2 regions of the Mesorhizobium sp. WSM4833 genome follow, and region 2 is predicted to be linked to the other one. Evidence: riboswitches for the same ligand, from Rfam matches in the RefSeq annotation. Region 2 holds a riboswitch; the other holds the start of a gene.
The links. A riboswitch is a leader RNA that binds a small molecule or an ion and turns the genes downstream of it on or off. The one in region 2 is predicted to bind thiamine pyrophosphate.
Positions count from the first base shown of each region.

Region 1: it holds a riboswitch for thiamine pyrophosphate, as region 2 does, so the genes downstream of both, AC0L2D_RS03160 (YkoF family thiamine/hydroxymethylpyrimidine-binding protein) here and thiB (thiamine ABC transporter substrate binding subunit) in region 2, are expected to answer to the same signal.

Region 1 covers NZ_JBVVQG010000002.1:19,840-24,046, forward strand. Annotated here, with positions in the region: gene AC0L2D_RS03145 (ABC transporter substrate-binding protein) at 1-38, opposite strand, end outside; gene AC0L2D_RS03150 (ABC transporter ATP-binding protein) at 31-798, opposite strand; gene AC0L2D_RS03155 (ABC transporter permease) at 795-1,556, opposite strand; gene AC0L2D_RS03160 (YkoF family thiamine/hydroxymethylpyrimidine-binding protein) at 1,649-2,257, opposite strand; TPP riboswitch at 2,248-2,361, opposite strand; gene AC0L2D_RS03165 (hypothetical protein) at 2,545-2,862, shown strand; gene msrA (peptide-methionine (S)-S-oxide reductase MsrA) at 2,932-3,450, opposite strand; gene AC0L2D_RS03175 (glycosyltransferase family 39 protein) at 3,533-4,207, opposite strand, start outside.
Region 2 covers NZ_JBVVQG010000010.1:188,355-192,561, reverse strand. Annotated here, with positions in the region: gene thiP (thiamine/thiamine pyrophosphate ABC transporter permease) at 1-700, opposite strand, end outside; gene thiB (thiamine ABC transporter substrate binding subunit) at 709-1,707, opposite strand; TPP riboswitch at 1,751-1,865, opposite strand; gene AC0L2D_RS21650 (thiamine diphosphokinase) at 1,953-2,612, shown strand; gene AC0L2D_RS21645 (ABC-F family ATP-binding cassette domain-containing protein) at 2,614-4,207, shown strand, end outside.

The DNA of each region.
Region 1 (4,207 bases), on a different contig from region 2:
GTCAGCAACAAGGCCTGCCGACGCGTCAAGTCAGTCATGATCGTGTCCTTTGGATGGATTGGGGTTGAGGATGATGTCGAGGATTTCGGCCTCGAGCGCGCTTGCCTGGCGCGCGGCATCGCCGCCAAGGCTGCGCGGGCGCGGCAACGGCACCCTGATTTCACGCACAATGCGGGCCGGGCGCGCCGACAGCACATAGATGCGGTCGGACAGGAACACGGCTTCGCGCACGTCATGGGTGATCAAGAGCGCCGTCCAGCGATGATGCCGCCACATCTGTTCGAGCCAGCGCTGCATGGCGGTGCGGGTCAGCGCATCGAGCGCGCCGAACGGCTCGTCGAGCAGGAGCATGTCGCGCTCCTGCACCACGGTGCGCAGCAAGGCCGCGCGCTGGCGCATGCCGCCGGACAGCTGCGCGGGAAAATGCTGCTCGAAGCCGGCAAGCCCGAATTCGGCAAACAACGGCGCAACGCGCGCCCGCGCCGCCTGTCTCCTCATACCTTGCACTTCGAGCCCGAGCGTCGTGTTGTCGAGGATGCGCCGCCATGGCATCAGCGCGTCGCGCTGCGGCATGAAGGCGAAGTGCCTGCCGTGGTCGTCGAGCCGCGCGCCGTCGAACAAAATCTCGCCCTCGCCATGCTCGGCGCCGGTCAGAAGCTGGAACAGCGTCGACTTGCCGGCACCCGAGGGTCCAAGGATCGAGACGAACTCACCAGCGCCGACGCTGAGCGAAATATCGGCCAGCACGTCGAGCCCACCGAACGCCTTGTGCACATGCCGCAGTTCGAGCCGGCTCATCGCCAGGCCCCCTTCCCGGCAGTTTCCCTGCCGGCTCGCTCCCAGGGCATGGCAAGGCGCTGCAGCAACACGGTCAACCCGAACAGGACAAGGGTCAGCGCCGCGCAGACACCGACGGCGGCAAGAACCAGATCAGGACGGAAATTGTTTTTGGCGTTGAGCATGTAGATGCCCAGACCCTTCGCGGCACCGGCATATTCAGCGAAGATGGCGCCGACCACCGCATAGGTGATGGAGATCCTCAACCCGGCAAAGAAGTAAGGCAGCGCCGAAGGCAGCCGCGCCAGCAGGAAGATGCGCCAGCGCCCTGCCCCCATGGCGCGCAGCATTTGCCCGATCTCGGCCTCGGTCGCCTCATAGCCTTCGACCAATGCAACCAGCATCGGAAAGAAGGTGACCAGCGCCACCAGCATGATCTTGGGCGCCAGCCCGAAGCCGAACCACAGCACCACCAGCGGCGCGATCGCCACCAGCGGCAAGGTCTGGCTGACGATGAAGACGGGAAACAACGCACGCCGCAGCGGCTGGAAGAAGTCGACCAGCATCGACAGCACGAAGGCGGCGCTGAGCGAACAGGCAAAGCCAAGAAGCGTGGCACGGATGGTCGGAACGGCATTGTCGGCCAGCGCCTCGCGATTGAGCATCGCTTGCTCGAAGACGCGTGACGGCGCCGGCAGTATCGTGGCCCTGATGCCGGAATAGGTGGCATAAAGCTCCCACGCCAGCAGGAGCAAACCGGCCGAGATCACGGCCGGCATTGCCTTGACGAGAAAGCTCGCGATCGGGCGCGAAGCGACTGATGATGAGACCACGGGAAATAACCTTTGACGGCCGCGAGAGCGGCGCGGCTTCAGACGGCCGACGGGCTGTTGGCCGAGACCGTGACGTCGAGGGTTACGTGGCCAGCGCCTAGTCCGAAACGGCAGAAAGCCTCGTCCAGCGCCGAAAAGATCGCACCGGCATCACCGCGCAGTTTCGTGCAGAAATGTTTGGAGCGCTCATAGACGCCGGACTGCTTGAGAAAGTCTATGCAGCCGTAGATCTCGTCCATGTGGTCGTCTGTGCCCATCACATAGAGCGAGAACTGCGCCGCCGCAGGCTGGCCGGTGGCAGCAGCATTGCGCACCGCCGCGATGGCCGCGTCCTTGCGCGGGCCGAGTGGACCGACGGGCCCGCCAAACGCATCGGAGCGGCAGATCGGATCGTCCGGCTCGCCAGGGCAGCCGCGCGAGATGGTGGCCGACAACACGCAATGTTTGCCGCTGCGTGCCGCCGCCACGAAGAGGTCGCGCATGGCAGGAAACAGCACTTCGGGCGGCCCGACCAGCAAGGTCGAGATGTCGTCGGTCTCGATCCTGAGTTTGTCGCGCCAGGGATCGAGCGCACCGAGCGCGCCAAGGATGACACCGACGAAATCGTCGGTCATGGGATATAGGGAAATCTGTGCGCCTGAAAACATCGCCCGCCTCGCTCCGCTGGTATTACCCAGATCAGCTTCTAGGGTCTGTGGGCTTGCCGCCCCCGTCTCAGCCCCGACCGTACGGAGCACCCCTGTGGATGTGCGCCTTTAAGCATCATTCGAGTTGAAGGAAAAGCCGTTTCTTCATCGCACTGCGCCAAAAGCATTGCGCCAGGGCGGGCGCGGTTGGCTCTGCCGGCGCGAGAATTTATCGGGAACCTTCACCAGGCCGCGAGGTTGTCCCACCAGTCGCTACGCGACGAGTTCACAGACAATGGAGACAAACCATGTTCATGAAAATCCTCGCAGCTTCGGCGCTCACCATTGGCCTGGCGACATCGGCCATGGCGCAGAGCAATGGCACAAGCGGCACCGACGGATCCGGCGGCAGCGGCAAGTCGGTCACCGTCGACCCAAATACGCCGGCTTCGCCGAACACGGTAGACCCCGGCACGACCAACAGTACGACGGCAGCACCGGGCGCCACGAATTCAAACGCGGATGAAAATTGCCCTGCCCATCCGCAGGGCGCACAGCCCGATGCCAGTGGAACGTCGCCGGGCACCACCGCGCCGACAGTTAATGACAACCATTGCGGCAAGTAGGAATTGCAATGAAAAGAAGCCGCGGAGCGAGCGCTCCGCGGCTTCTCAAATCCTGTCGTATCAGTGTATCTACGGCACCGCTTTTTCCCGAACCGGCAGCTTCCACCCCGGCCTGACGAAGTGGCAGGTGTATCCGTTGGGATATTTCTCCAGATAGTCCTGATGCTCGGGCTCGGCTTCCCAGAAGGGGCCAACGGGTGCGACTTCAGTGACGACCTTGCCCGGCCACAGGCCCGAGGCATCGACATCGGCGATCGTGTCCTCGGCGATGCGCTTCTGTTCGTCGCTGGTGTAGTAGATAGCCGAGCGATAGCTCATCCCGACATCGTTGCCCTGACGGTTGCGGGTCGTCGGATCGTGGATCTGGAAGAAGCGTTCCAGCAGCGTGCGATAGCTTATGATGGCCGGATCGAAATTGATCTCGATGGCTTCGGCATGGCTGCCGTGGTCGCGGTAGGTGGCGTTGGGCACGTCGCCGCCGCTGTAGCCAACACGGGTGGAAATGATGCCGGGATAGCGCCGTATCAAATCCTGCATACCCCAGAAGCAGCCACCGGCAAGGACTGCGCGTTCGGTCGAAGTCGCCATATCACGTCTCCTCAAAGGCAAGTTTGTCTGGACATAGATGGGCATTGTCACCTGCTTCGTCCAGCGGACCGGCGGATCTGCTTCAGTTGCTCGGTCGGGCGAGGCCGTCGATAGCACCCGGCAACTGCCGCGCGCCAGGCGGAATGGCGGCGAAGCTGATCGCCACCGGCGGCGCCTTGAGCGACCAGTCGAAAAGAAAGGTTTTGACCGGGATGTCGCCCACCCACGCCTGCAGATAAGATGGCACATCGCGCCCGGGCCAGACCAGCAATATGCCATGCTCGCGCAGCCGCTCCTTGGTGATCCAGGGGGCGTACTGCATGTTCAGTTCGGTGAAGATCGACGGCTTGTCATAGGCATTGAGGCCCGCCAGCGGCGCAATAAGGGCATGGCCGCCGACGATGTCGAGCCGATCGGGCGTCGCAGCGTGCCAGACAGCCTCTGCCTCATCCGAGATCTTTTGCGCCGGCCAGCAGACGGCGTCCATGCGCCCACGCAGATTGCATTTCGTCCAGCGGATGCCCGCATAGGCACCGGATATGCCGACAATGGAGATGAGCGCGCAGATCGCCAGCTTTCGCATCTCGATGGCGCCGAGGCGATGGCCCAGCAAGGCGAGCGCCACAACGCCAGCAAGATTGTACATCGGCGCGCCCCAGGCCTCGCCGGCGCCGGTGAACAGGGACGCCACCATCACGAGGATCGCCGGGCCAACCCCCATCCACAAGAGATAGACCAGCGTGCCGCGCCCGACGGG
Region 2 (4,207 bases):
GCGCCTGGTAGATGCCGACCTCAAGCGTCGTCGCGGCCGGCCCGCCGCCGAGCGTCAGCACGATCGTGAAGGATGTGATGCAGAGCATGAACACAAGCCCGGCGACGCCGGGCAGTGCGGCGCGCAGCGTTGGCCATTCGATCAGCCGGAACGCCGGCCGGGCCGCCATGCCGAGTTGGCTCGCCAGCCGCCATTGGTCGGCCGGTATGGTCTGCAGCGCCTCGAGGAACAGCCGCGTCGCCAGCGGCAGGTTGAAGAAGACATGGGCGACGAGAATGCCGGACAGGCCATAGATGCCCGGCCAGCTTCCGCCGCCGATAACGGCAAGCACGCCGGCGAAGTAGCCGGCACGGCCATAAAGCGCCAGGATGCCGAGCGCTGCAACGATGGCCGGCAGCGCCAACGGCACGGCGAAGATCTGCAGGATGAAGGCGCGGCCGAAGAAACGTGGATGCCGCGACAGAGCGCGCGCCACAAACAGCCCCGGGATGACCGAAAGCAGCGTCGACAGGACCGCTTGCCAGAGCGTGAAGCGAATGACGCGAAGCAGATAGGGATCGAAGGCTGCCCAGGCGCCCGAGAAATCATGGGCGCCCTCGAAAAGCAGGCCGGCAAACGCGCCGCCGATCAGCAGCGCGATTGCAGCGAGCGCTACAATGCCGGCACTGACGCGGGAATCCGTGGAATGCGCCGGCGCCATCGCGCTGCCTACTTGCTCATCGCCGCCAGCCATTCATCGACCCAGGCCTTGCGGTTGGCAGAGACCTCTTGCGGGCTGAACAGCAAGGTCTTCGTTGGCTTGACCAGTTTGTCGAAGGCCGAATTGAGCGGCTTGTCGGTCTTGCCTGCCGGGAACATCCAGTTGGTCTCGGGGATGGCATCCTGGAATTTCGGCCCGGTCATGAAGGCCATGAACTTGGCCGCCAGCGGATTCTTGGCTCCTGTCGTGGTGATACCCGCCACCTCGATCTGCAGATACTCGCCCTCCTCGAAGGAGGCCGCCTGGTAGCGCTCCGTGTTCTCGGCGACCATGTGGTAGGCTGGCGACGTCGTGTAGGACAGCACCATCGGCGCCTCGCCCTTGGTGAACAGCCCATAGGCCTCGCTCCAGCCCGGCGTCACGGTCAGCACCTTGGCCTTGAGCTTGGCCCAGGCCTCGGGTGCCTTGTCGCCATAGACCGACTTGACCCAAAGAAGCAGGCCGAGGCCTGGCGTCGAGGTGCGCGGATCCTGGATGACGATCTTGTCGTTGGCACTGCCTTCGATCAGCTCCTTCAGGCTCTTCGGCGGCGTCTTCATCTTCTGCGTGTCGTAGACGACAGCGAAATAGCCGTAGTCGAAGGGGACAAAAGTGTCGTCGCTCCAGCCGCCCGGCACATTGACATCCGTCACCGCGCCATGCGGCGCGAACAAGCCTGACGCCTTGGCATCGGCGGTGAGATTGGTATCCAGGCCAAGCACGATATCGGCCTTGGTCGATGCGCCTTCCAATCTGACGCGGTTGAGCAGCGCGACGCCATCGGCGACCGAGACGAAGTCGACGTCGCAGCCGCATTCGGCCTCGAACTCCTTCTTCACCACGGGACCCGGACCCCAGTCGGCGGTGAAACTCTCATAGGTGTAGACGGTGAGCTTGTCCTTGGCCAAGGCGGGCCCGGACAAGGCCACGACCGTTGCTGAAACAAGAGCGTATAAAAGCGTGCGCATCGGCGCCTCCTTCGTTTGAATTGAAAGGAATTGAGGCGTCGGACTGTCCGAAACGTCTAATCCCTCCGCCGGTACAAACCGGATCAGGTTCAGCGGGTTGGCGAGACTGCCTCTCAGCCGGTCCGCGAAGATCGCGTCCGGCACCCCGTTAGAGCGTTTCGACACATAGGCCGGGCCGATCCGCCATGCAAGCGGGAGTTTGCCGCCTTCCGTTTCCCGTGCCGGGCTGGTAAGGGCCACACGATATGAGCACATTCACCATCCTGCTTGGCGGCGATCTCATCCGTACGCCACGGCTCGACCGTCAGGTCAAAGGCTCCCGCGTCATCGCCGCCGACGCCGGCATCGGTCATGCGCGGTTGCTGGGTCTCGTGCCGGAGCTGTGGGTGGGTGATTTCGATTCGGTGCCGGCCAACCTGCCGGACGATCTCGCTTCCGTGCCGCGCCGGACCTTCCCGGCGGAAAAGGACCAGACCGATGGCGAACTTGCCGTCGCCGCGGCACTGGAGCGCGGCGCGACCCGGCTGGTGCTGGCCGGCGCCTTTGGCGGCAAGCGCGCCGACCACGCTTTTCTGCATCTGTCGCTCGGCCTGCGGCTGGCGGAGGCGGGAACGGACGTGCTTTTGACCAGCGGCGCTCAGGAAGGCATCCCCCTGCTGCGTGGAACGGCCGGCTTCGACTATGCCGACGGCACGCTGTTTTCGGTGCTCGGCTTTTCCGAGCTCGACGGCCTGACCGTCACCGGCGCCAAATGGCCGCTCGCTCACGTCAAGGTGGCGTTCGGTTCGTCGCTGACCATTTCCAACGAGGTCAAGTCCGACAAGACCGGGGGCCGCCTCGAAATCGCGCTCGGCCATGGCCGCGCGATGCTGCTCGCTCATCCCTATCCCTTACCTGAAAGCTGACATGGCCCCGCCCCTTCTCAACCTCGACGGGATAAAACTGACCTTCGGCGGCACGCCGCTGCTCGATGGCGCCGCCTTGACGGCTTCGACCGGCGACAAGATCGCACTGGTCGGCCGCAACGGGTCCGGCAAGTCGACCCTGCTGAAGATCGCCGCCGGCCTGATCGAGCCGCAGGACGGCGAAGTGTTCCGCCAGCCTTCGGCGACCGTCCGCTATCTGCCGCAGATGCCCGACATGGAAGGTTTTGCCACTGTCCGCGCCTATGTCGAGGCCGGGCTTGGCCCCGCCGACGATCCCTACCGCGCCAGCTATCTGATGGAGCATCTCGGCCTGTCGGGTGAGGAACGTCCGAACGACCTGTCGGGCGGCGAGGCGAGGCGCGCCGCCCTTGCCCGCGTCATGGCGCCGGAGCCCGATATCCTGCTGCTCGATGAGCCGACCAACCATCTCGACCTCTCGGTCATCGAATGGCTGGAAGAAGAACTCATCCGCACCTCCTCGGCGCTGATCGTCATCTCGCACGACCGCCGCTTCCTCGAACGCGTGTCGCGCGCCACGGTCTGGCTCGATCGCGGCCAGACCCGCAGGCTGGACAAGGGCTTCGGCCATTTCGAGGAATGGCGCGACCTGGTTCTGGAGGAAGAAGAACGCGAGCAGCACAAGCTCGGTCGCCAGATCGTTCGCGAAGAGCATTGGCTGCGCTACGGCGTGACGGCGCGGCGCAAGCGCAACATGCGCCGGCTCGGCGAGTTGCAGACCATGCGCCAGCGTTTTCGCGGTCATCGCGGGGCCGAAGGGTCGGCGACCATGGTGGCGAGCGACGCCACCGAGTCCGGCAAGCTGGTGATCGAGGCGAAAAACATCGAAAAGAGCTTTGGCGATCTCACCGTGGTCAAGGCGTTTTCGACCCGCATCCAGCGTGGCGATCGCGTTGGCCTGGTCGGGCCGAACGGCGCCGGCAAGACCACGCTCTTGAAGATGCTGACCGGCGAGATGAAGCCGGACGCCGGTTCGGTGCGGCTCGGCACCAATCTGGAGATCGCAACGCTCGACCAGAAGCGTGAGGCGGTCGACCCGCAGGAGACGCTGGCACAATATCTCACCGATGGGCGCGGCGAAAACCTCGTCATCAATGGCGAGCAGCGCCACGTGGTCTCCTACATGAAGGATTTCCTGTTCAAGCCGGAGCAGGCGCGCACGCCGGTGCGCGAGTTGTCCGGCGGCGAGCGGGCGCGGCTCTTGCTGGCGCGCGTGCTGGCGCGGCCCGCAAACCTTCTGGTGCTCGATGAGCCGACCAACGATCTCGACATGGAGACGCTTGAACTGCTGCAGGAACTGGTCGCCGGTTTCGCCGGCACCGTCATCCTGGTCAGCCACGACCGCGATTTCCTCGACCGCACCGTGACCAGCCTGATCGCGCCGGATGGTGAAGGCCGCTGGATCGAATATGCCGGTGGCTACTCCGACATGCTGGCGCAGCGCGGCGGCACGAAGCTGGACGACCGCAAGGCGCGGGCGAGAGCCGAAAATGGCGAGGCGCCCGCGTCAGACAAGAGCGAAGCCGCCGCGCCAAAAGTGCCGGCGAAGAAACTGT